4 regions of the Yersinia canariae genome follow, and region 3 is predicted to be linked to each of the others. Evidence: predicted binding sites of a transcription regulator. Region 3 holds the regulator's gene; each other region holds the start of a gene.

Region 1 (5,939 bases), 2.1 Mb from region 3:
GGCTAATCCAGCAGAAAAGAAGGCGAGGGTAACACGGATGAATTCTGGCGAGCCGCGTTGAATATAAGGTTTTTTAGTAAAGCGAGTGACTTTTTTATCCACGATAATGTCAGCGGCATCATCATTTGCTGCGGGGGTTGGCACCACGGAATCAGGAGTGCGCAAAGAGGTGGTCACGGTATTTCCTTATCAATAACACAGTCAAAAACGATTTGTTCACCGCAGGCGCAATGGCGCAGCGGTTATTCGGCCCAATAAACAGATCATAGAAATAGCTAAGTTTTTTGTCTAATATATTAATTATTCATAATAAGACGTTAAAAGTATCAATGGAGTTAGATGAGTATTGAACTCAGACATTTACGTTATTTTATTGCGGTAGCAGAAGAGTTGCATTTCGGCCGTGCAGCCGAGCGTTTGCGTATTTCTCAACCCCCACTGAGCCAGCAAATTCAAATTTTGGAGGAGCAAATCGGGGCTCGGCTATTGGCTCGGAATAATCGTAATGTCAGTCTGACTCAAGCTGGAACCTTGTTTTTAAAAGAGGCTTACCAAATCCTCGCGCAAGTGAGTTCGGCATCGGAAAAAGCGGCGCGCTTACATCGTGGTGAATCTGGAGAGCTGACCATTGGCTTTACCTCGTCTGCACCTTTTATTAGTACCGTCTCGAAAAATTTGCGGGCGTTTCGTCAGTTACATCCGCAAGTTCATATTAAAATGCAGGAAGTTAATACCAAGCAGCAAATTGAACCTTTACTCGATGGACAGCTAGATCTCGGGGTCATGCGCAACACCCGCTTGCCCGATGCATTGCAATACCGTTTGCTGCTGCGCGAACCCTTAGTTGCGGTCGTCCATGAAGACAGTCCGTTAGCTGCCTTGCCGTATGGCAGTGTCAAATTTAGCGCGTTAGCAGAGCAACCTTTTGTTTTCTTTGCTCGTGAGGTGGGAACGGCGCTTTATGACGAAATCCTCACGCTGCTCGCGCGTGCAGGTATCACGCCCTATATCACGCAAGAAGTGGGCGAGGCGATGACAATTGTTGGTTTGGTCTCCTCCGGTTTAGGAGTTTCTATCTTGCCGGCGTCCTTTACTCGGATAAAAGTGGACGGGGTGAAATATTTACCCCTCGCGGAGGCCAGCGCCACAACTGAGGTGTGGTTGGTTAATCATAAACATCGCCCCGTGACCGCGCCCGCGCAAGCATTGATTCGCCTGATGGTCGCTGATACTCCGCCCTGCAAAGGGTGATGGTGTTTTGACCGCGAAAAGCAAATAATTATGATGGGCGTTTTTTGTACTTATTTCGGCTAAATAACCCGCATGATGTTAAAGGATATCGGTGATTATGTGCAGTAAATCACATAACTAATCAAATAGTTGACGCCATATACTAAAAGCCCCAACATAGCCGATAATCTTTATTTAGAAGCGCGAAAAATACTCGGTGACACAGAAGGAGCCGGTTTAGTGATAACGGATGGACAGCCTGGGCATATTGATCAAATCAAGCAGACCAATGCAGGGGCCGTTTATCGGCTGATTGATTTATTCGGCCCGATATCGCGTATTGAACTGTCTAAAAAGGCGCAACTGGCCCCCGCCAGTATCACCAAAATTGTGCGGGAATTGGTCGAAGCTCATCTGGTGAAAGAAACCGAATATCAAGATGTTGGTAGCCGTGGGCGGCCTGCAATTGGTTTGGTTCTTGATACCGAAGCCTGGCACTATGTCTCGGGGCGCATCAGCCGAGGCTCGATTACTCTCGCGCTACGCGACCTCAGCAGCAAACTGGTGGTCGAGGACCAAATCCCATTACCTGATAGTCATCCCGAACCTTTACTCAATCGCATCCTGAGCGAAGTAGATCTGTTTTTTATCCGTCATCAGGAAAAACTTGAAAGACTGACAGCCATCGCCATTACCATGCCCGGCATCATTGATGCGCCTGCGGGTATCGTGCATAAAATGCCATTTTATGATGTCGATGAGATGCTACTTGGCCCGGCGTTAGAGCAACGAACGGGATTGCCCGTCTATTTGCAACACGACATTTGTGCCTGGACAATGGCGGAGGCTTTATATGGTGCTTCGCGCGGTTGCCAGAATGTGATTCAAGTTGTAATTGACCATAACGTGGGTGCCGGGGTGATTACTGCGGGCCGGGTATTACATGCGGGAAGCCGCAGTGTGGTTGAGATTGGCCATACTCAAGTTGACCCTTATGGCAAACGTTGTTATTGCGGGAATCATGGTTGCCTTGAGACAGTTGCCAGTATTGAGAATATGCTTGAAATTGCCCAGCAAAGATTAAATGGCTCCATGAGTTCGTTATTACACGGCTCACCACTGAGTGTGGAGTCTTTATGTGATGCGGCTTTGGCAGGCGACCAATTAGCCAAAGATATTATCTTGGGCGTTGGCCACAGTGTGGGCCGGATTATTGCCATAATGGTCAATTTATTTAATCCGGAAAAGATTCTGGTCGGTTCTCCATTAAATAAAGCGGCTTCTATTTTGCATCCGGCTATTGCATCTTGTATTCGCCAGCAAGCGCTACCTGCTTACAGTGAACATATTCTTGTTGAGCCGACGGCATTTTTTAATCAGGGGACAATGCCAGGCGCGGCGTTAGTAAAAGAAGCATTATATAATGGCTCTTTACTGGTGAAATTATTGCAAGGATAGGGCGCCACTAATAATTAAGAGTTAATTATTAGTGAGTATATTGGGAGTATTCCGCATATTATTGGCCGCTATCTGTTAAAAACCTCGCTCAGTTCGGCAAAACATTGCGCTAACGCAAGCTGTCTGTTGTCGGCATCGCCTAGACTTTTATCCATGTTACCAATTTCGCTAATATTAGGCGGAAAGACGTGAGTCGAAGTGGCCAGATTGCGGAGTATTGTTATGTTAACGCGTGTTTTTGTGACGGGAACCGACACAGCTGTTGGTAAAACCGTAGTGTCACGGGCCTTACTTCAGGCCTTAAGCCAAAATGGCAGAACAGCTGTAGGCTATAAGCCGGTAGCGACAGAGAGTAAAGAAACTCCGGATGGGCTGCGCAACCAGGATGCACTGATTTTACAAGCATCATCCTCAATTGAACTTGATTATCAGGAAGTTAACCCATACCCGTTGGCCGGGGATGTTATCCATGCCTGTTCAGACACCCTCATTAATTACAATAAAATGACGGAAGGATTGCAGCGATTATCAGCGAAAGCCGATACCGTTGTCGTCGAAGGATGTGGCGGCTGGAAAGTCATGATGAATGACCAGCGCTTTTATTCTGACTGGGTGATACAAGAACAATTACCGGTAATTTTAGTCGTCGGAATTAAATTAGGCTGTATTAATCATGCCTTATTAACTGCTCAAGCTATTATCAATGATGGTTTACCATTATTAGGTTGGGTTGCTAATCGTATTAATCCGGGACTGGCGCATTATGCTGAAACAATCGCAATGCTACGCGAGCGTTTACCTGCACCACAATTGGGGCAATTACCTTATCTGCCGCATCCTGAAGAAAAGCCCTTGGCAAAATATTTAGACCTAACAGCCATGGCTCAATAATATATTTTTGCGTTAGCTATTAGGTCGGTAACAACCATTTTCTGTAACAACAATACTGGCTCTGGAATAACGCTATTATCAGCCTATTTTAGCGTGAGTGATATACAGAGTCAGGACGCAACCAACGGGCTATTGTTGTTGAAATAACACAGGATAATAGTAACCCCGGCAATAAGGTATATGCGCCAGTCATTTCACACACCATCAGCGCGGCCATAATGGGCGCGTGAGTGGTCGCAGCCAGCAATGTCGCCATTCCCGTCAACGCCATTAATAATGCAATATTGTCACCAAACAGGGGCCACCAGGCAAACATCTGGCCGCACAACATCCCCAACGCCGCGCCAACAAACAGTGTTGGGGTAAACACCCCGCCGGGTGCCCCCGAACCACTGCTGGCCAGTACAGCCAATAGCTTGCAAATCAATATTCCCCCAATCAATAAAACTCCCGGAGGAGTGGTCAATAGTGACTGCACGACGCTGTAACCATTCCCCCAAACTTCGGGGAAAATGAGTGATAATAGCCCGACAATGATCCCGCCCAAGGCTAGCTGTAGCGGCGGTGATAGGTTCAAGGAGCGGAAAGCGCGGCCACTGGCAGACATCCCTTTGAGAAAAAGTGGCCCACTGAAACCGGCTATTAGCCCCAATAATGCCATCAAGAGATACTGTATTGGCCAAGGAGAGGGCAGCGCCTCAACTTGATAAAGCGTTTCTTGCCCACCGTGTAACAGGTTTGTGGTGAGTAATGCAGTGACAGCAGCAATGACCACCGGCCCAAGGGACGCCAGCATTAATGTCCCAAACAGAATTTCTGCAATGAATAAACTTCCCGCCAATGGCGCATGATAGGCACTGGCCATCCCCGCGGCGGCACCACAAGCTACCCAAAGTTTCCATTCTTTGGGTTTTGCGTAGCGCTGCGCGATTACAGAGGCAAATAATGCCGCCAAAAGCACCATTGCACCTTCTCGGCCAATGGCACTGCCGCTGGAAACAACTAATAGTGACGCCAGGGATTTGACCAGACTGGCGGAAATATCTAATCGGCCATCACCTGTTTCGATAGCTTCCATATAATCGGTGGGGGCACTGGGTTTACGATGTTGATAACGCTGATAAATCCACAGTAGAGAGCCGGCAACTAGCCCGCCCAATGCCGGTGTTAAGGCTCGCCGCCAGCCGGTAATGGAAGACGCTGCGGCAACCAAACTGCCGTCAGTTCGAGCAAATAACACCCACTCAATCGCCAGCATTGCCTGATGGAATAACCAAACAATCACAGCTGACATTATGCCCAGCATGATAGCCATCATCAGCCGACGCAGCATTGCACGGTAGTAATACAAATGGGCAGGCCGTTTCATACGAAGCAATTTAATCCGAGCACATCGACGAAAGATGAAGGTAAACAGTAGGGTGCATTAAAATACACCCTAATAGGAATCGAAATATTATTCGCTGTCAGTTATGCGGGTATAAACAATCTTCTGAGTGTCATTTTCACAATGGCCAACGACTTGCCCACCGGCTTGTTGAACCTGATCGTTAGGGACAATATCCAGTTTAAAACCAGACTCAGGCACTCCATTATTGATAATCTTTTGCGTAATATCTGCCTTGACACTTTCACACGACGCCAGTGCAGCTAAAGGGGCCAGAGATAATAATAATGTACTGATAATAAGCGTTTTTTTCATCATAAAATCCTTATGTGGATGAATAGCTTGCCTAAGCTAAGGATAGCTCTGGTTCACATAACCTCAAGTAAATCCGAGCCATTATGGCCAATTACGGATTAATCTGGCGACCGGACAAACGATCCAGACAACGTTCAGTGTTAGGTTCCCAGTAGGCATTGAGATTTTCGCTGCGATCACAATTATCTTTTGCATCTTCAGCGCGATCATATTTATCAAAATTCTTTTCTACGCGATTATTCACTTTATTACGCAGGCGATGGGTATCATCCCATTGCTGTTGGTTTTGGCGTGCTTGCTCTTTTGACATGGGATCATTATTCGCACCAACAGAAACACAGGTGCTGCCCTGAGTACAGGTTGCCGATTGCGCCAATGCCGGTGTCTGCCAGGCCAGCGGTAAAGCAAGCACTGCGACTGGCAGAAAAGCGCGCATCAGGCGTGGCAGGCTAGTTATTTTCATCGTCTTAAGTCCTTTATGAGTCGGTGATATAAAATCATTATGTCATTATCAGTCAGTAAAAAATTATATCACTGCTCATAGCAGATAGACTAGTTAGCGACAGGTTTGTTGATAATCTGTAGAGTAACCTAATGTTAACTCCCATGACTATTTGTGGGGTAAGTCATTGTCTACAATAAAAGAGATCTGGACGTG
Region 2 (5,939 bases), 640 kb from region 3:
TAAAAAGCAGGCGGATACCCGTGTAGCGCAATATTTTGATTTCCTACGTAAAAGTGGCATTGATAAAAAAGATATCAATGCTGCCAATATCCGTACCCAACCTGAATACGATTACCAGAAAACCGGTGAGGCGGTATTGAAAGGCTACCGTGCGGTGCGTCAGGTTCAGGTGACACTGCGCCAGCTTGATAAATTGAATGAGTTACTGGATGGGGCGCTAAAATCGGGCCTAAATGAGATTCGTGCTGTGGAACTGGGTGTGGCTAATCCGGAGACTTACCGTGAGCAAGCACGTAAAAAAGCTATCGAGAATGCCATTAGCCAGGCGGGGTCTCTGGCCGAAGGATTTAAGGTTAAACTGGGGCCGGTTTACAGCATTCGCTATCATGTCGCTAACTACCAGCCAATGCCGGTAGCGCGCATGTTCAAGAGTGCTGAAGCCGCACCAGCTAATGATGCTGCTCAAACTTACGAACAGCAGACCATCCATTTTGATGATCAAGTTGATGTCGTGTTTGAACTGAAAACCAGTGCTAACACGCCGACAACTGCTGCTAAATAAGCTAGTCTTGCCGTAATACCTGACGCCCGTAAGATAACAGGGCGTCAGTAACCTTCCTCATCGTCCGGCTTTCTGGCGCAAATCGATGCCAGAACAACATTCGCCGCTGCAATAACCCCGGCGTCAGATTAATTAGCTCACCGGATGCCAGCTCTTTTTCGATTTGCAGATGCGGGATCATACAGCAGGTGGTGCCTTGCCTTGCCAACTGCACAAATGCTTCTGACGAATTAACGATATGGCAGGGCACACTCCCCGGCGATAAATCGAAATTTTGCTGCAAAAACGCCTGATGCATATCATCCAAATGGTCAAAAGCCACCGCTGGCGCTTTCAGCAATGCTGAGCGGGTCACGCCATTGGGGAAGTAACGTTCGGCAAAGGGTTTGGATGCGACAAACAGATAATCCAGTGCGCCGAGTTGATCGACTAAGCAGCTGGGAAGCGGTTGAGGTTGGATACTGACCGCGCCCACAACCTCACCACGGCGCAGCCGTTCTTGAGTTCGGGTTTCATCTTCGACTTGTAAATTCAGCCGAATAGGGGAGTCTACCAATACCGATTTTAACGCCGGTAATAGCCAAGTTGCCAGGCTGTCGGCGTTGACCGCCAATGACAGCAATAGCGGAGTATCCCCGCCGTTATCATTGCCGAGCCACTCTTCTTCCAGCAATTCAACCTGATGCAGCAAGGCGAGCAATTTCTGCCCTTGTTCCGTTGGTCGGGGGGGCACAGTGCGCACCAACAGCGGCTGACCAAACAGGTTTTCCAACTGCTTAATGCGCTGAGATACCGCCGATTGGGTGATACAGAGCTTTTGTGCAGCGCGTTCAAAACCGCGCTCACGGATCACCGCGTCCAGCGCTTGTAGCGTACGGTAGTCTGGGCGTTTCATCGGAGTCATCTCTCCAAATATTTAAGTTAATACCGCACTATGCCACATTTTGAGCATTTTTCTATGTTGGAATGCCGCAAGGCTCGCCACAAATAAACCGACATAACTGTGATCTAGCTAAAATTAACCACCTTGCAGGCGGGCTTTATTGCGATGTTTTATCACGTATATGCTCTATAATGACGTCAGGTTTTCTTTCACATCAAGGCGTGAACATACCATGACTCAGGATGAACTTAAAAAAGCAGTGGGCTGGGCAGCATTAGATTATGTTAAACCCGGCACTATCGTGGGGGTCGGCACTGGCTCTACTGCGGCACATTTTATTGATGCCCTTGGCTCTATCAAAAATCAAATTGAAGGGGCAGTTTCCAGCTCAGACGCCTCTACCGCCAAGCTAAAAAGTTATGGCATTCAGGTATTTGATTGCAACGAAGTCGATGTGTTGGATATCTATGTCGATGGCGCTGATGAAATTAATGATCAAATGCAGATGATAAAAGGCGGCGGTGCAGCACTGACTCGCGAGAAAATCATTGCGGCTATTGCTCGTAAGTTTATCTGTATTGCCGATGCCTCTAAGCAGGTCGGTGTGTTGGGTAAGTTCCCGCTGCCGGTCGAAGTTATCCCAATGGCGCGTTCTTATGTCGCCCGCGAGCTGGTCAAATTGGGTGGGCTACCTGAATATCGTCAGAATGTCGTGACTGATAATGGCAACATTATTTTAGATGTTCATAATCTGACTATTTTGGATGCCATTGCGTTAGAAAATAAAATTAATGGTATCGCCGGGGTTGTCACTGTTGGGCTATTTGCCAATCGTGGTGCTGATGTGGCATTGATTGGTACTGCCGACGGTGTTAAGACTGTCGTCCTGAAATGATCGACTAAACCTTGCTCAGGGTGTGGTTTATTGACTTCACCCTGATAATTTTTGTCTTTAAATATCTTTTCTTAAAATGGTTAAATTTGGTGATATATATCACATTTTCTCATTTCATTTTCTTAACCTGCCATTAACTCTCTCTCCGCCAGTTTTTTATTCCATAAATTAACACTTGCGCTATTTGTTCTGCTGATAGGCAAGCAATCGTTTGTATTGCTGCCCGCGTAATATTTGTTATGTTGACAGGGTGCTGACCGGATTCATTCGATATCGGCAGCCACATCTGAAGTCTGAAAATAGGGTCGGGGACATGGCAAAAGTATCACTGGAGAAAGACAGAATTAAGTTTCTGTTAGTGGAAGGGGTTCACCAGAGCACGGTCGATAATCTGCGTGCAGCCGGTTATAGCAATATTGAATATCATAAAGGTGCCTTAGACACCGAATCACTGAAAGAATCTATTCGTGATGCTCACTTCATCGGGATCCGATCGCGCACGCATCTGTCCGAGGAAGTTTTTGCTGCAGCAGAAAAATTAGTTGCAGTAGGCTGTTTCTGTATCGGTACTAATCAGGTTGATTTAAACGCGGCGACCAAACGTGGTGTGCCAGTATTCAATGCGCCTTTCTCCAATACCCGTTCGGTAGCCGAAATGGTACTGGGCGAGTTGCTGCTGATGTTCCGGGGCATTCCGTCTGCTAATGCCAAAGCACACCGTGGCGAGTGGAATAAGCTGGCGGTAGGCTCCTATGAAGCCCGTGGCAAGAAACTGGGTATCATTGGTTATGGTCATATTGGTATTCAGCTGGGTATTCTGGCGGAAAGTGTTGGTATGAAAGTATTCTTCTACGATATTGAAAATAAACTGTCGTTGGGGAACGCGCAGCAGGTTCGTCACCTGTCTGATTTGCTGAATATGAGTGATGTGATTAGCCTGCATGTGCCGGAAAATCACTCCACCAAGAATATGATTGGCCCTGAGCAATTGGCACTGATGAAGCCGGGCGCGATGCTGATTAATGCTTCACGCGGGACGGTCGTTGATATTCCTGCGTTGTGTGATGCATTGGCCAGTAATCATTTGGCGGGCGCGGCAATTGATGTTTTCCCTGAAGAGCCGGCGACCAACAAAGACCCGTTCAATTCACCATTGTGCGAGTTTGATAATGTGTTATTGACCCCGCATATCGGTGGTTCCACTCAGGAAGCACAGGAAAATATCGGTGATGAAGTGGCTGGCAAGCTGGCGAAGTATTCCGACAACGGCTCAACGCTGTCTGCGGTTAACTTCCCGGAAGTTTCTTTGCCCGCTCATGGTGACAATACTCGCCGTTTGTTGCACATCCACGAGAACCGTCCAGGTATCCTGACCAGCATCAACAAAATCTTTGCTGAGCAGAACGTCAATATTGCCGCGCAGTATTTGCAAACCAGCGCTGACATCGGTTATGTCGTTATCGATGTTGAAACTGATGATGCAGAGAATGCGGAAAAAGCATTGCAGGCGATGAAGGCAATTCCAGGGACTATTCGCGCGCGTTTGCTCTATTGATAAGCGCTGTATTGAATGACTGAGCACCCGCTATCTATCTGGTCGCGGGTGTTTTTTTATATTAAAGGGCTATTTCTCACCATCGCCAGATTTTTTCCGGCGTAACAATCTCTGGCAACGGCACATCCCAATGTTCACTTGGTAAGTGCTCAACCCGCTGGCAATCATGCGCCAGACCAAGAGGATAGGGGCCACCTTGCTGCCAGTTTTGCAGTGTACGGTCATAGAAGCCCCCTCCCATCCCTAAACGCTGCCCTAGGCTATCAAATGCCACTAGCGGGGTTATCACCACATCTAATTGATTTAAGGGCAGCACATCGCGCACGTCTAATTGAGGTTCTAGAATTTTCAAGCGATTGCGAATGAGTTGGCTATCAGGACGATAGTGGAGAAACAACAGATTACCGGGGCTGAAAGGGTGGAGAACAGGGAGATAAACCCGTTTTTTCTGCTGCCACAATAATTCAATCACCGGAGTGGTATTCAATTCTCCATCAAAAGACAGAAATACTGCAACAGTATTGGCCTGCTGAATTTTATTGTGGGAAGCGATGTGTTTAGCCGCGGAATTAGCAGAGTGCTGTTGTTGCTCGGGAGTCAAAAGACGCCGACGCTCACGAATGTCACTGCGAATTTTCTGCCGCTCAAGGGCATATTGCGGATTCAAAGGCATGTTATTGACTTAAAAAAGTAGAAAACTGCCTGTATCAACACAAACGTGATAACTGAAAAAACAAGTTACACGATTAGAAAGGGATCTCCGAGATGCCGTCGCAGGCTGTAACCCTTGAACCCATGGTTCAAGGTGAACGCAGCGTCGCAACCTTAAGGCTTCTCGGCGGACCGAGCATGCGCACCAGTTACGGAGTCGCTACATTCTGTTGGTATTAAATATCGGCTCAGGGGACTGGCCCGCTGACAAACATCTCAGAGAAATTCTTTACTCACTGTCGAATCTATCATTCAACAGAGATTTATTCAAACTGTGCATCCTGACGTTCAGAGATGCGACCCTGTTCAAGCAATGCCTGTTCAATGGTCTGTTGTAACATCCGAATACGTTGCTCCATATTGGATGCATAGTCACGGGTTTTCAATCTTTCCTGAGCTAATTCGTGACATACGTTCAATGCCGCGATGAAAACTAACTGCTCAGTATTGGTGACTCTAGTGCGAACTTTCAGATCTTGCAATCGTTGGTTAAGATCTTCTGCGGCCATGTTCAACGCATCTTGTTGTTCTGGCGGACAATTAACTCTTAACGAGCGACCAAAAATTTGTATATCTACTGGTTGTGCAGACATGCGACCTTCCTGACTAATTTCGCGCCAGCTCTGAAAACCAGAGGCAAATTGCTCGTAGCTGCAAAGCGGGCGTCACTATATATACCTCGATACCAAGATTCAAGCCCTAATCCCTGACATCTTTCCAGCTGCGGATATATACCCGCGGTTGCTTACTGCCTTCCTGCATCTTGAAATCTATAGGGTATAGCGCGTTGCGTTTTCTGGTATAGCGACCTTTCTTGGTGGTAGCATAACACGAACTTATCCTGCCAACGATGACCAATAAGCATGTCTATAGAGAATACATTACCAACTTACCAATCAATTGCCCTGGCATTGAGCCAGCAAGCCGTGGCATTAACCCCTGCTGAAATGCATGGCTTGATCAGCGGTATACTTTGCGGAGGCAGTAAAGACGATGGTTGGCGCACTCTGGTGCATGACCTCACCAACGAGGGCGTCGCCTTTTCGCAAGCCCTTGGTTTGCCGTTACAACAGTTACATGAAGCAACACAAGAAGCACTGGAAAACGAAGGTTTTATGTTCCAGTTGCTGATTCCTGAAGGGGAAGAGGTGACTGTTTTTGACCGAGCTGATGCGTTATCAGGCTGGGTGAACCATTTTCTGCTTGGGCTTGGAATGCTGCAACCGAAGTTGGCGCAAGTGAAAGACGAAGTGGGTGAGGCCATTGATGATTTGCGTAATATTGCTCAGTTAGGATATGACGAAGATGAGGATCAGGAAGAACTGGCTCAATC
Region 3 (5,939 bases):
GCGCAGTTTATCCCGGTAAAAGGGAAAGGTAGCCGGGTGTGGGATCAGCAAGGCACGGAATACATTGATTTTGCAGGTGGAATTGCAGTCACAGCACTGGGGCATTGCCATCCGGCATTGGTGGCGGCATTGCATCAGCAAGGTGAAATGCTATGGCATACCAGTAATGTATTCACCAATGAGCCAGCGCTACGTTTAGCGCAAAAACTGATTGCCGCGACCTTTGCTGACCGGGTGTTTTTCGCCAACTCTGGCGGCGAAGCAAATGAGGCCGCATTTAAGTTAGCCCGCCATTACGCTATTGAACGCCATAGTCCTTATAAAACTAAAATCATTGCCTTCCACAATGCATTCCATGGCCGCACCCTATTTACTGTATCAGTCGGGGGGCAGCCAAAATACTCCGATGGTTTTGGTCCGAAACCCGCTGATATTATCCATGTGCCTTTTAATGATTTGGCAGCGGTAAAAGCAGTAATGGATGACCACACTTGCGCAGTCGTGCTGGAGCCGATCCAAGGGGAAGGGGGCATTACCTCTGCGACGCCAGAGTTTCTGCAAGGGGTGCGTGCGCTCTGCTCCCAACATAAAGCGCTGTTGGTGTTTGATGAAGTTCAAAGCGGCATGGGGCGCAGCGGTAAGCTGTTTACCTATATGCATTATGGTGTCACGCCAGATATCCTCACTACGGCTAAAGCATTGGGCGGCGGGTTCCCTGTCAGTGCGATGCTGACAACAGAAGAAATTGCATCAGTGATGGCCGTCGGAACACACGGTACCACTTATGGTGGCAATCCTCTGGCCTGTGCGGTAGCAGAAGCCGCATTGGATGTGATTAACACCCCTGAGGTACTTGATGGTATTGAACAGCGTCACGGCGTGTTTGTGCAGGCTCTGCAAGAAATTAACAGCAAGTATCATGTGTTTAGTGATATTCGCGGCATGGGGTTGTTGATTGGGGCAGAATTAACACCGCAATATCATGGTCGTGCGCGGGAGTTCCTGACCGAGGCGGCAGCGCAGGGTTTGATGATTCTCAATGCGGGGCCAGACGTACTGCGGTTGGCACCTTCACTGGTGATTGAGCAAGAAGATATTCAGCTAGGTATGGCGCGTTTGGAACAAGCCATCGCCAACCTGGTAAAAGGCTAAGTGGCCTCATGGAGAGGGCTTAACCTCTCCATTTTACGCCTTACTCTGCAATCTATGGCTGCGCCAAATACCGTGGTGCGGCTGTTGTTGCCATGCTAGGGATGAAACGGTATGCATTACGCTAAGATGCGACAAGATGCGGCGTAAATTGCGTTCCAATTCAGAGATTTGGGTGTCGGGATCGATATCCGGCATTTGCACAAAATCGTTATTCCCCTCACTGCTATCCGACTCCAGCCGTTGCTGGCATTGCTGTATCGCCATTTCACATAGCTGTAAATAATCTTCCGCCAATTTAACGGTTAACCGGACGTGGCGTTTATCTGCATCTGCGGGCGATTCTCCCAGTGGATAGGCCCGGGTCAGGATAGTCATCTCGTTGATATGCCCGACAATAAGTTCGCTATGTGTGGCCCATAGGCGCATGTCTGATAAATATTTGGAGTTGAATCCCGGCTCCTGCATGGCCTGATTCAGTGAGTTAAGAACAGCATTGCTGGCTTTGTTCACCTGAATGCGCTCATAGGACAGTTCCCCAACATCTGGCTTAGGTTTCAGTAGGATACGCAGGATACTCTGATAACTCTCTAGCGCCTGATGCGCATTTTTACGCAGTAAACCGCTTTGCCACTGAGGCCATAACCAGAGTGCACTGGCAAAGGCCAATGCGCAGCCGATTAACGTATCCAGCAACCGCGGGATCAAAAAGTCCGCCCCTTCTCCGGTCAATAGCTGCAAGATATACACCGTAGTGATAGTTCTAAAAATGACTGACAAGCCATAGTTTTTGCGTTGAACCAGATAGGCTACCAATGTGATGAGTAACATGATGCTCAGCGTGGTGCCTTCCGGCATTTTAAAGTGCAGTAAAGCTGCCGCGAGTAACAGCCCTATCAGGGTGCCAAGGGCGCGGTGATGAATACGGATCTTCGTGGCGTTATAGCCGTTTTGTGTCACCAACATGATGGTGAGTAAAATCCAGTAAGGTTTAGGCAGGTGGATCAGGTTGCCGATATAACTGCCAGCAGCCAGGGTGACGCCAATCCGGCCAGCATCACGTAATGCACTGGATTTAAAAGATAAGTAGCCGACAAGCGCCGGCCAGAACGGTTGGGATATCTGGCTGGACATCAAATCACGGTCATACTGCGGGCGCTGGTCGCTCAGAATTTGGGTAATATGACTGATATGGTAATAGCAAAATTGCGCCACTGGATTATTAGGATGTTGCTGGGCAATCTCTTCCAGTTCTACCAGTGCATCACCGGCGCTAAAGCCGGTTTTCGCGCGGTGGTGGTAGAGAATATCATCGGCAATGGTGCGCATTTGCGTTGAGATAATCTGTATATTGCGCTCAAGGACCTTTTCTATAGGTGTCTGCTCAATCAGCTCTTGCGTTTTTTCTGACTGATTCATTGCCGCAGTGATGTGTTCTTGCAAATCGAGGGCCATCTGAAATAGTGTCAGTAACCGTTTTTGCTCTTTCTTGGTGGTGTTAGGAAGCAGGTTAAATTGTTGATAAAGTTGATTAATTTCATCCATGATACCTTGCTGTTTATCCAACAACTGCGGTATTGCCTTTTCCGTTTCCCGGCGCTGGCCAAATAAACGGAATGTCGCATCGCAATAATTGGCCAACAGATGGTAAAGCTGGCTCAATGGCTCACGGATGGGCTGGTCCTTACATAACCGGAACCACAGCCAGGTAAATACGCCGTACCAGAGAGTCCCCACGGCACACATCAATGGGGCTTGCCAGATGGGCGCGCGACCTATCATGCTGAGACTGAAAATCGCGGCAATCAGTGCGGCCGGGAGCAAACGGCCATTGAGCTGACTGATGGCACCACTTATCCCCAATGTTAATGCGAGGCCAAGCAGCACCACTGGCAATGGGATATCCCACAGCAACAGTTGTTGAGTTAGATAGCTACTGAAGGTAAAGAGAGCCCCGCCGACAATCAGTCGCCGGAAGAAATGTTGATGAGGGGTATCTAGCGAAGCAATGTTACAGCAAGCGGGTATCAGGGAGAACATCAACCCCAATCGTAAATCGCCAATAGCAAACCCCAATGCCGCGGGTATGCACAGAACCAGCGTTTGGCGGAGAGCATAGTTAACTTCAGGATGATAAATAAGCCGTTGCCAATTCATGTAGGCCCCAGGAGTTTATTAATCACACAGATGAAGAAAACCAGTGCCGGGTTAGCGGCACTGGTTTATAGGGAACTAACGGGTGCCGTAAACGACAATCGTTTTACCGTGTGCGGAGATCAGATTTTGATCTTCCAGCATTTTTAGTATCCGCCCCACCGTTTCGCGGGAGCAGCCAACGATTTGACCAATTTCCTGGCGGGTAATCTTTATCTGCATCCCATCTGGGTGGGTCATGGCATCGGGTTGTTTTGCCAGATTAAGCAGTGTTTGTGCAATGCGCCCAGTGACATCAAGGAAAGCAAGGTTACCCACTTTCTCAGATGTTATCTGTAAGCGATTCGCCATTTGTGAAGACAGGCGCATCAAGATATCTGGATTTACCTGAATCAACTGACGGAATTTTTTGTAAGAAATTTCAGCCACTTCACAGGCGGTTTTTGCTCTAACCCAGGCACTACGTTCTTGGCCTTCTTCAAATAATCCAAGCTCGCCGATGAAATCTCCCTGGTTTAGATAGGAGAGAATCATCTCTTTACCTTCTTCATCTTTGATAAGCACCGCAACGGAGCCTTTCACGATGTAGTAAAGCGTTTCGGCCTTTTCACCTTGGTGAATTAGCGTACTTTTCGATGGATATTTGTGGATATGGCAATGAGACAGGAACCATTCGAGAGTCGGGTCTGTTTGTGGCTTGCCGAGAACCATTCGCTGTTATCCTCTGTTGTTATCGCTGCCTAATTAACAGGGCTCAGAGTTCCCTGTACGGCGTGCTTATAAAATACACTTTCATTTAGCATATTAATTTGCTCAACTGCCGAAAGGTATAGCCAAGATACGTACCGGGTAGAAACCCTTCACTGAGTATTGAGAAGCTACCCTATTTAATTCTAGAAACAACACTTTCGATTCTGTTTGTAGCACAGGATGAGGCCAGTGTCTTGTGTTGTATCGCTTCAGCATGATGAACATCGGGTTACATTGCCAGTTTGTAAATGAAAGGGTAGTCTGAACCAGAAAATTTAACCGGGAGCAAGAGTTATGCAGGCACGTGTAAAGTGGGTTGAGGGACTGACATTTTTGGGTGAGTCGGCTTCAGGCCATCAAGTTTTAATGGATGGGAATGCGGGCGATAAAGCACCAAGCCCGATGGAAATGTTGTTAATGTCGGCAGGCGGCTGTAGTGCAATTGACGTTGTTTCCATTTTGCAAAAAGGCCGTAACGATGTGCGCGATTGCGAAGTGACGTTAACTTCGCAGCGCCGAGAAGAGGCACCGCGCCTGTTTACGCAAATTAACTTGCATTTTATTGTCAGCGGCAAGGGCTTGACCGATAAAATTGTTGAGCGCGCGGTTGAACTTTCGGCTGAGAAATATTGCTCGGTTTCTCTGATGCTGGGCAAAGCGGCGACCATTACCCACAGTTTTGAAATCCGCGAAGTCGCCTAAGCAAACCCTTCGTCCTTGAAGCTGCGGGGCTGTTAGCTGTGCTCGCTCACCCGAATCACTGACTTATGTAAGCTCATCGGGATGAGTTCGCTTGCCGCCTACCCGCAGCTCCAATGACTTTGGATTGGGATAGTGTTAACCAATTTTTTTCCCTTCCAGCAATTGCTGCACCAATGGCGCCATAATCAACTCCATCGCCAGCCCCATCTTCCCGCCTGGGACTACCAATGTATTGATATTTGAAATAAATGATCCCTGTAGCATCGCCAGTAAGTAGGGAAAATCGATTTGATCCAAACCCCGGAAATGAATGACGACAAAACTTTCATCCAGTGACGGAATGGCTTTGGCGGCAAATGGGTTAGAGGTATCGACGGTCGGTACCCGCTGGAAGTTAATATGGGTGCGCGAGAACTGGGGGGTGATGTAGTTAATATAGTCATCCATGGAGCGCACCACGGAATCCATGACCGCTTCACGGGAATGGCCGCGCTCGCCGGTATCCCGGACTAATTTCTGAATCCACTCCAGGTTAACGATGGGGACTACGCCAACCAGCAAATCTACATGTTTCGCGACATCATGATGTTCAGTCACGACCCCGCCGTGCAGGCCTTCATAAAACAGCACATCAGTCGGCTCGGGTAGCGACTCCCAAGGAGTGAATGTGCCGGGAATCTGGTTATAGGGCACGGCTTCATCATAGGTATGCAAATACTTACGTGAGCGCCCGGTTCCGTGCTCACCGTATTGGGACACACTTTCTTCCAACTGACCAAAATCATTGGCTTCTGGGCCAAAATAGCTGATATGTCGGCCTTGATCCCGCGCTTTACGGATGGCGGCATCCATTTCCGGGCGAGTGTAGCGGTGGAAACTGTCACCTTCAATTTGTGCCGCGCGAATATTCAATTGCTGGAAAATTTTGCGAAACGCCAAACTGGTGGTCGTGGTTCCTGCGCCACTTGAGCCGGTAACGGCTATAACCGGATGTTTAATTGACATATTAGCTGTAACTCCATGGGGTTAGATCCTCAGTGGACAGGCTGAAATTGGCTGTTTTTTTATCGTTAATGGCTATTTTTAGGGCAAAGTGTCCAGCTTGTCACTCTGATTTTACTCGAAGAGTGTGGCGACAACGCGAGGGTTATGGCAACTCTTCTGCCCCGGCACGAAATGCACCA
Region 4 (5,939 bases), 200 kb from region 3:
GTTAAACTCAGGTATTCAACTGGTTATGACGCCAGAAAATGCATTGCTCTTTGCCAATGCAGCTTCATATCGGCACCATGCCGAGCAGCACAATGACGGGCCATTGCAGCAGGAAGTCCGTGAAATGGCACGTAAATATGGTGTCTGGATTCAAGTGGGCTCAATGCCGATGATAAGCCGTGAGTCTCCGGATCTTATCACCACCAGTAGCTTGTTGTTTGACGACCAGGGCGAGCTGAAAGCCCGTTACGATAAAATTCATATGTTTGATGTGGATATCAAAGATGTCCATGGCCGCTATCGTGAGTCAGATACTTATCAGGCGGGCCAGCAACTGACTGTGGTGGATACGCCGGTCGGTCGCCTTGGCATGACGGTTTGCTACGACTTGCGCTTCCCGGGTTTGTTCCAAGCCCTACGGGCGCAAGGGGCGGAGATTATTTCTGTACCGGCGGCCTTTACCAAAGTCACCGGTGAAGCTCACTGGGAAATTTTATTGCGCGCACGGGCGATTGAAAACCAGTGCGTGATACTGGCCGCAGCACAGGTGGGGCGTCATGGCGCGACCCGCCGTACATGGGGCCACACCATGGCGGTCGATGCCTGGGGTAAAATCATTGGTCAAAATCCAGACGCGGTTTCTGCCTTAAAAGTCAAAATTGAAACCGCCGGTTTGAAAACCATTCGTAACCAGATGCCGGTATTACAGCACAATCGCTTTGTGTCGTCGCTGGTGCCGCTATCATCTAAATAAAGAGTGAAAACTATGAGCCTCTCGTTTGTCAGTGAGCAGTTACTCGCTGCTAACAAGCTGAACCATCAGGACTTGTTCTCAGTATTGGGGCAGTTGGCTGAGCGCCGCCTCGATTATGCTGACCTGTATTTCCAGTCCAGCTATCACGAGGCCTGGGTGTTGGAAGACAGCATCATCAAAGATGGCTCTTACAATATTGATCAGGGTGTCGGCGTGCGCGCGGTCAGCGGCGAAAAGACCGGATTTGCCTATGCAGACCAAATCACCCTGAATGCTTTACAGCAAAGCGCCCATGCTGCGCGCAGTATCGTGCGTGATACGGGCAACGGCAAAGTGCACGCCTTGGGTGAGATTTCCCATCTGGCACTGTATCCGCTGCTTGACCCGCTACAAAGTCTGTCGCGGGAAGACAAAATTGCCTTGTTGCATCGTGTCGATAAAGTGGCTCGCGCCGCGGATAAACGAGTGCAGGAAGTGAGCGCAAGTCTGACCGGCGTATATGAGCAAATCCTGGTTGCGGCCACTGATGGAACTCTGGCGGCTGATGTTCGCCCGCTGGTACGCCTGTCTGTCAGCGTATTGGTTGAAGATAACGGCAAACGTGAACGCGGGGCCAGTGGTGGCGGTGGTCGTGTCGGTTATGACTACTTCCTGGAAACCGTGGATGGCGAAGTGCGGGCCGATAATTTTGCTAATGAAGCGGTCAGAATGGCTCTGGTCAATTTGTCTGCGATTGCGGCTCCCGCAGGAGCTATGCCTGTCGTTTTAGGGGCCGGCTGGCCGGGCGTGTTGTTGCATGAAGCCGTCGGGCATGGCCTGGAAGGTGATTTCAACCGCCGTGGCAGCTCAGTCTTCAGTGGGCAAATGGGTAAGTTGGTGGCTTCAGAACTGTGTACTGTGGTGGATGATGGCACCATGCAAGGCCGCCGAGGTTCATTAGCCATCGACGATGAAGGGGTACCTGGCCAGTACAACGTACTGATTGAAAACGGTATTTTGAAAGGTTATATGCAGGATAAACTGAATGCGCGCCTGATGGGGGTTGCACCGACGGGTAATGGTCGCCGTGAATCTTATGCGCATCTGCCGATGCCGCGCATGACTAATACCTATATGCTGGCGGGCAAATCAACACCGGAAGAGATTATCGCCAGTGTGGAATATGGCCTGTATGCGCCTAATTTTGGTGGCGGTCAGGTGGATATCACCTCCGGCAAGTTTGTGTTCTCAACCTCCGAAGCGTATTTGATCGAAAAAGGCAAAATTACCAGTGCGGTCAAAGGGGCCACCTTGATAGGCTCCGGTATTGAAGCTATGCAGCAAATTTCGATGGTAGGCAATGACTTGGCGCTGGATAAAGGCGTGGGTGTTTGCGGTAAAGAAGGGCAAAGCCTGCCGGTTGGCGTCGGCCAACCTACTTTGAAGCTGGATAATTTGACTGTGGGTGGCACGGCGTAAGTAGTGTGGGATAACTCCGTATTTTGGGTGCTCAGTTTAGGGCTAAATTGAGTACCCAATAACGGGTGTATTTATCGATAACCCTGATATACCTCAGCGACCCGTTTAAAGTACTCGGTTAAATAATCAATACAGACTTGGACTTTGAGCGGCATTTTGTCTTTCTCGGTATATAACGCATATACCGGGCGTGGGTCTGAATGATATTTTTTGAAAAGTACTTCCACTTCACCGCGTTTGATTTCCTCAATAACCCACATCAGCGGCGCATAGGCGATACCTGCCCCCGCATTGAGCCAGCGGATCATGGTTTGTGAGTCATTGGTAACAAAGCGGCCCTGCGGGGATATCTGTGTGGTAATACCTTCCGGCGCAATCAATTCAAAATTACTGTCCGGCCGAACACTGTATTCCAACCATGAGAAATTGACCATATCTGAGGGTTTTTCCGGTGTGCCATACTGTGCCAGATAGGATTTGGCGGCACACACCACCATTGGCATGGAACCCAAACGGCGGGAAAATAGCCCTGAATCCTGTAATGCCCCAACGCGAATGACCACGTCTAAACCATCGGCAATCAGGTCCGGCGCAGGTATTCCTGTCACCAGATTGACGGAAAGTCCTGGGTATTCTTTCAACATCGCAGCCGTCATCGTCGCCAGCACATTTTGCGCCATCGTCGATGAACAGCCGATTCGCAATGTGCCGGTCGGCGTATTGTTAAATGCATACAGTTGTTCATGGACTTCCTGTACCTCCTGCAACATTCGCCGGCAACCCTGATAATAAATTCGGCCCGCCTCCGTCAAACCAATGCGCCGGGTACTGCGGTTAAGCAGCTTAACATTTAGCTCCGTTTCCAGTTTTGATACCGTTTGGCTTATCGACGAGACACTCATTGCCAGTTGCCGTGCTGCTCCCGTAAAGGAACCGCATTCGACCACTTTGGCAAAGACTGACATTCGTTTTAATCTTTCCATTGTTCACTCTACGTGGATTGTTAACTCTGGCTTAAAAGTGATTTAGATCACACATTGTAGATAACTTGATAGTAAGCAGGCTAATATACTGCTGTCGGTAGCAAAATTCGAAGTTTGAAAGCCACGTAGCCGGAGTGTTACCTCGCCTCGTCCAAGTTGCAGTCATACTGAACAATCAAGTTTAACCTATAAGTCAGTCTTATGGCTGGTGCTTTTAGCCGTGGCAACTGTGGTTGGATGTGTTTCAACTGACAGTGAGATTATTCACCCAGGCGTATTCACCGACACCCTATAACAGAAAGGATTTAAAGAATGAGTTTGCTTCCAGTGATGGTGATATTTGGCCTGTCTTTTCCGCCGATATTTCTTGAACTGCTTCTTTCGCTGGCACTTTTTTTTGTCCTGCGTCGTGTGTTGCAACCCACGGGTATTTATGAGTTTGTCTGGCATCCAGCGCTCTTTAATACCGCGCTGTATGGTTGTCTTTTTTACTTAATATCCCGTCTTTCTTCCTGAGGTCGCCGTGAGTACTTTTTCATTAAAAATAATCCGCATCGGCATCACCTTGTTGCTGGTTTTACTGGCTGTGATTGCCATTTTCAAGGTCTGGGCCTTCTACACAGAATCGCCGTGGACTCGTGATGCAAAATTTACCGCCGATGTGGTGGCGATTGCGCCAGATGTCAGTGGCTTAATCACCGATGTGCCGGTTAAAGACAACCAACTGGTACAGAAAGGCCAAATCCTATTTGTGATTGACCAGCCGCGCTATCAGCAAGCTTTGGCTGAAGCCGAAGCGGATGTTGCCTATTACCAGACACTGGCCGCCGAGAAACAGCGGGAATCCGGCAGACGTCAGCGTCTGGGGGTTCAGGCGCTGTCACAAGAAGAGATCGACCAATCCAGCAATGTGCTGCAAACCGTGCGTCATCAACTGGCGAAAGCTGTCGCGGTGCGTGATTTAGCCAAACTTGATTTGGCGCGAACCACCGTGCGCGCTCCCGCCGAAGGGTGGGTGACAAACTTGAATGTTCACGCCGGAGAATTTATTAACCGCGGTGCCACGGCGGTTGCCTTGGTGAAAAAAGATACTTTCTATATTTTAGCCTATCTGGAAGAAACTAAGCTGGAAGGCGTCACTCCGGGGCATCGGGCCGAAATTACACCGCTTGGTAGCAACCGCATTCTGCATGGCACGGTCGATAGCATCTCAGCGGGCATCACTAATAGCAGTAGCAGTGTCGACAGCAAAGGGCTGGCGACTATTGATAATAATCTGGAATGGGTGCGGTTGGCGCAGCGTGTGCCGGTGAAGATCCGCCTGGACCCTGAAGATCAGCAACATCCCTATCCGGCGGGCACTACCGCGACGGTAGTGATTACGGGATCAAATGATCGTGATCCTAATCAGGCCTCGCCGATTGTGAAATTGATGCATCGTCTGCGCGAGTTTGGCTAAGATGACCAGCCCGACCTTTATCCGTCTGCGCTTTGCTTTCAAGCTCAGTTTTGCCATTGTTGCGGCGCTGTTTCTGGGCTTTCATTTGCAATTAGAAACACCGCGTTGGTCAGTCTTGACCGCCGCGATTGTTGCCGCCGGCCCAGCTTTTGCGGCGGGTGGCGAACCTTTCTCTGGGGCCATTCGCCATCGTGGCTGGCTGCGTATTATCGGAACATTTATCGGCTGTATTGGCGGCTTGATTATAATTGTTCTGACTATCAGAGCGCCGGTTTTGACTCTGATGCTTTGCTGTTTATGGGCTGGGGTTTGTACCTGGATTTCATCTTTGGTGCGAGTGGAAAACTCCTATGCTTTTGGTTTGGCGGGCTATACCGCGCTTATCATCATCGTGACGACCGGCGAAACTCCGCTGTTAACGCCTCAGTTTGCAGTTGAGCGCTGTAGCGAGATTGTCTTGGGGATCGTCTGTGCAGTTATGGCTGATCTGCTGTTTTCACCGCGATCTATTAAGCGAGATATTGATCGTCTGGTTGACAAAGTTCTGGTGGATCAATACCAGCTTTTGCAACTGTGCATTCGCCCGGCGGAAAAGACCGATATTGACCGAGCTTGGAATAATTTAGTTAAAAATACCACTGCACTCAATGGGATGCGCAGCTATCTGATGATGGAATCTTCCCGCTGGCAGCGCTGTAATCGCCGTTTGCAGGTATTGCACACGGAGTCATTAACACTGATAACTCAGGCGTGTGAAACCTATCTGGTACTGGCTAACCACCCCGATATCTTAACCGCTGAGTTGAAAGCCATGCTCAGTGAACCGGCACAGACGCCAACTGAAATACATCAGCGAATGAAAAAACTGCGCCAATTTATTGGTGCCAGCCACAGTGAGGCGATCCCGCATACCATCAGCAGTTGGGTTGGGGCGGCAACTCGCTATTTATTACTGGCAAAAGGGATTCACACCAACAGCAGTATCAGCCGGGTAGAGGAAGATATTCTCACTGGTGTTGTGCCCGTGAAGCATGTTTCAGCTGAAGGCCATCACGCAATGATTAACGGCCTACGTACCGGCATTGCGACGGCAATCGGCGGCTTGTTCTGGTTGTGGACTGGCTGGACATCAGGTGCGGGTTGTATGGTGATGATTGCCGTGGTGACGTCGCTGGCGATGCGAACCCCCAATCCCCGAATGGTGGCGATAGACTTCCTGCTGGGGGTAATTATGGCCCTGCCCATTGGGGCGCTTTACTTTATGTTTATCATTCCTGCCACACAG

The links. Region 3 encodes CRP, which controls carbon source genes, mostly activating them, when cyclic AMP is high. Its sites were predicted from a motif close to ATGTGANNNNNNTCACAT; they were not measured.
Positions count from the first base shown of each region.
Region 1: the regulator CRP is predicted to act here: its motif matches at 1,349-1,366, upstream of mlc (sugar metabolism global transcriptional regulator Mlc).
Region 2: the regulator CRP is predicted to act here: its motif matches at 2,428-2,445, upstream of serA (phosphoglycerate dehydrogenase).
Region 4: the regulator CRP is predicted to act here: its motif matches at 3,231-3,248, upstream of aaeR (HTH-type transcriptional activator AaeR).

Region 1 covers NZ_CP043727.1:2,320,426-2,326,364, reverse strand. The annotation lists gene F0T03_RS10755 (MFS transporter) at 1-177, opposite strand, end outside; gene F0T03_RS10750 (LysR family transcriptional regulator) at 340-1,251, shown strand; gene mlc (sugar metabolism global transcriptional regulator Mlc) at 1,471-2,688, shown strand; gene bioD (dethiobiotin synthase) at 2,911-3,579, shown strand; gene clcB (voltage-gated ClC-type chloride channel ClcB) at 3,668-4,948, opposite strand; gene F0T03_RS10730 (DUF1161 domain-containing protein) at 5,036-5,281, opposite strand; gene F0T03_RS10725 (DUF1283 family protein) at 5,373-5,744, opposite strand; gene F0T03_RS10720 (YnfA family protein) at 5,937-5,939, shown strand, end outside.
Region 2 covers NZ_CP043727.1:3,753,260-3,759,198, reverse strand. The annotation lists gene F0T03_RS17325 (oxidative stress defense protein) at 1-562, shown strand, start outside; gene F0T03_RS17320 (LysR family transcriptional regulator ArgP) at 564-1,457, opposite strand; gene rpiA (ribose-5-phosphate isomerase RpiA) at 1,678-2,340, shown strand; gene serA (phosphoglycerate dehydrogenase) at 2,654-3,895, shown strand; gene F0T03_RS17305 (5-formyltetrahydrofolate cyclo-ligase) at 3,972-4,568, opposite strand; RNA gene ssrS (6S RNA) at 4,649-4,832, opposite strand; gene zapA (cell division protein ZapA) at 4,870-5,199, opposite strand; gene F0T03_RS17290 (YecA/YgfB family protein) at 5,470-5,939, shown strand, end outside.
Region 3 covers NZ_CP043727.1:4,391,551-4,397,489, reverse strand. The annotation lists gene argD (bifunctional acetylornithine/succinyldiaminopimelate transaminase) at 1-1,152, shown strand, start outside; gene F0T03_RS20225 (YccS/YhfK family putative transporter) at 1,186-3,306, opposite strand; gene crp (cAMP-activated global transcriptional regulator CRP) at 3,382-4,014, opposite strand; gene F0T03_RS20215 (OsmC family protein) at 4,348-4,755, shown strand; gene F0T03_RS20210 (phosphoribulokinase) at 4,891-5,760, opposite strand; gene F0T03_RS20205 (YheU family protein) at 5,903-5,939, opposite strand, start outside.
Region 4 covers NZ_CP043727.1:4,196,541-4,202,479, reverse strand. The annotation lists gene nit1 (deaminated glutathione amidase) at 1-754, shown strand, start outside; gene tldD (metalloprotease TldD) at 767-2,212, shown strand; gene aaeR (HTH-type transcriptional activator AaeR) at 2,284-3,195, opposite strand; gene aaeX (p-hydroxybenzoic acid efflux pump operon protein AaeX) at 3,508-3,711, shown strand; gene aaeA (p-hydroxybenzoic acid efflux pump subunit AaeA) at 3,719-4,654, shown strand; gene aaeB (p-hydroxybenzoic acid efflux pump subunit AaeB) at 4,656-5,939, shown strand, end outside.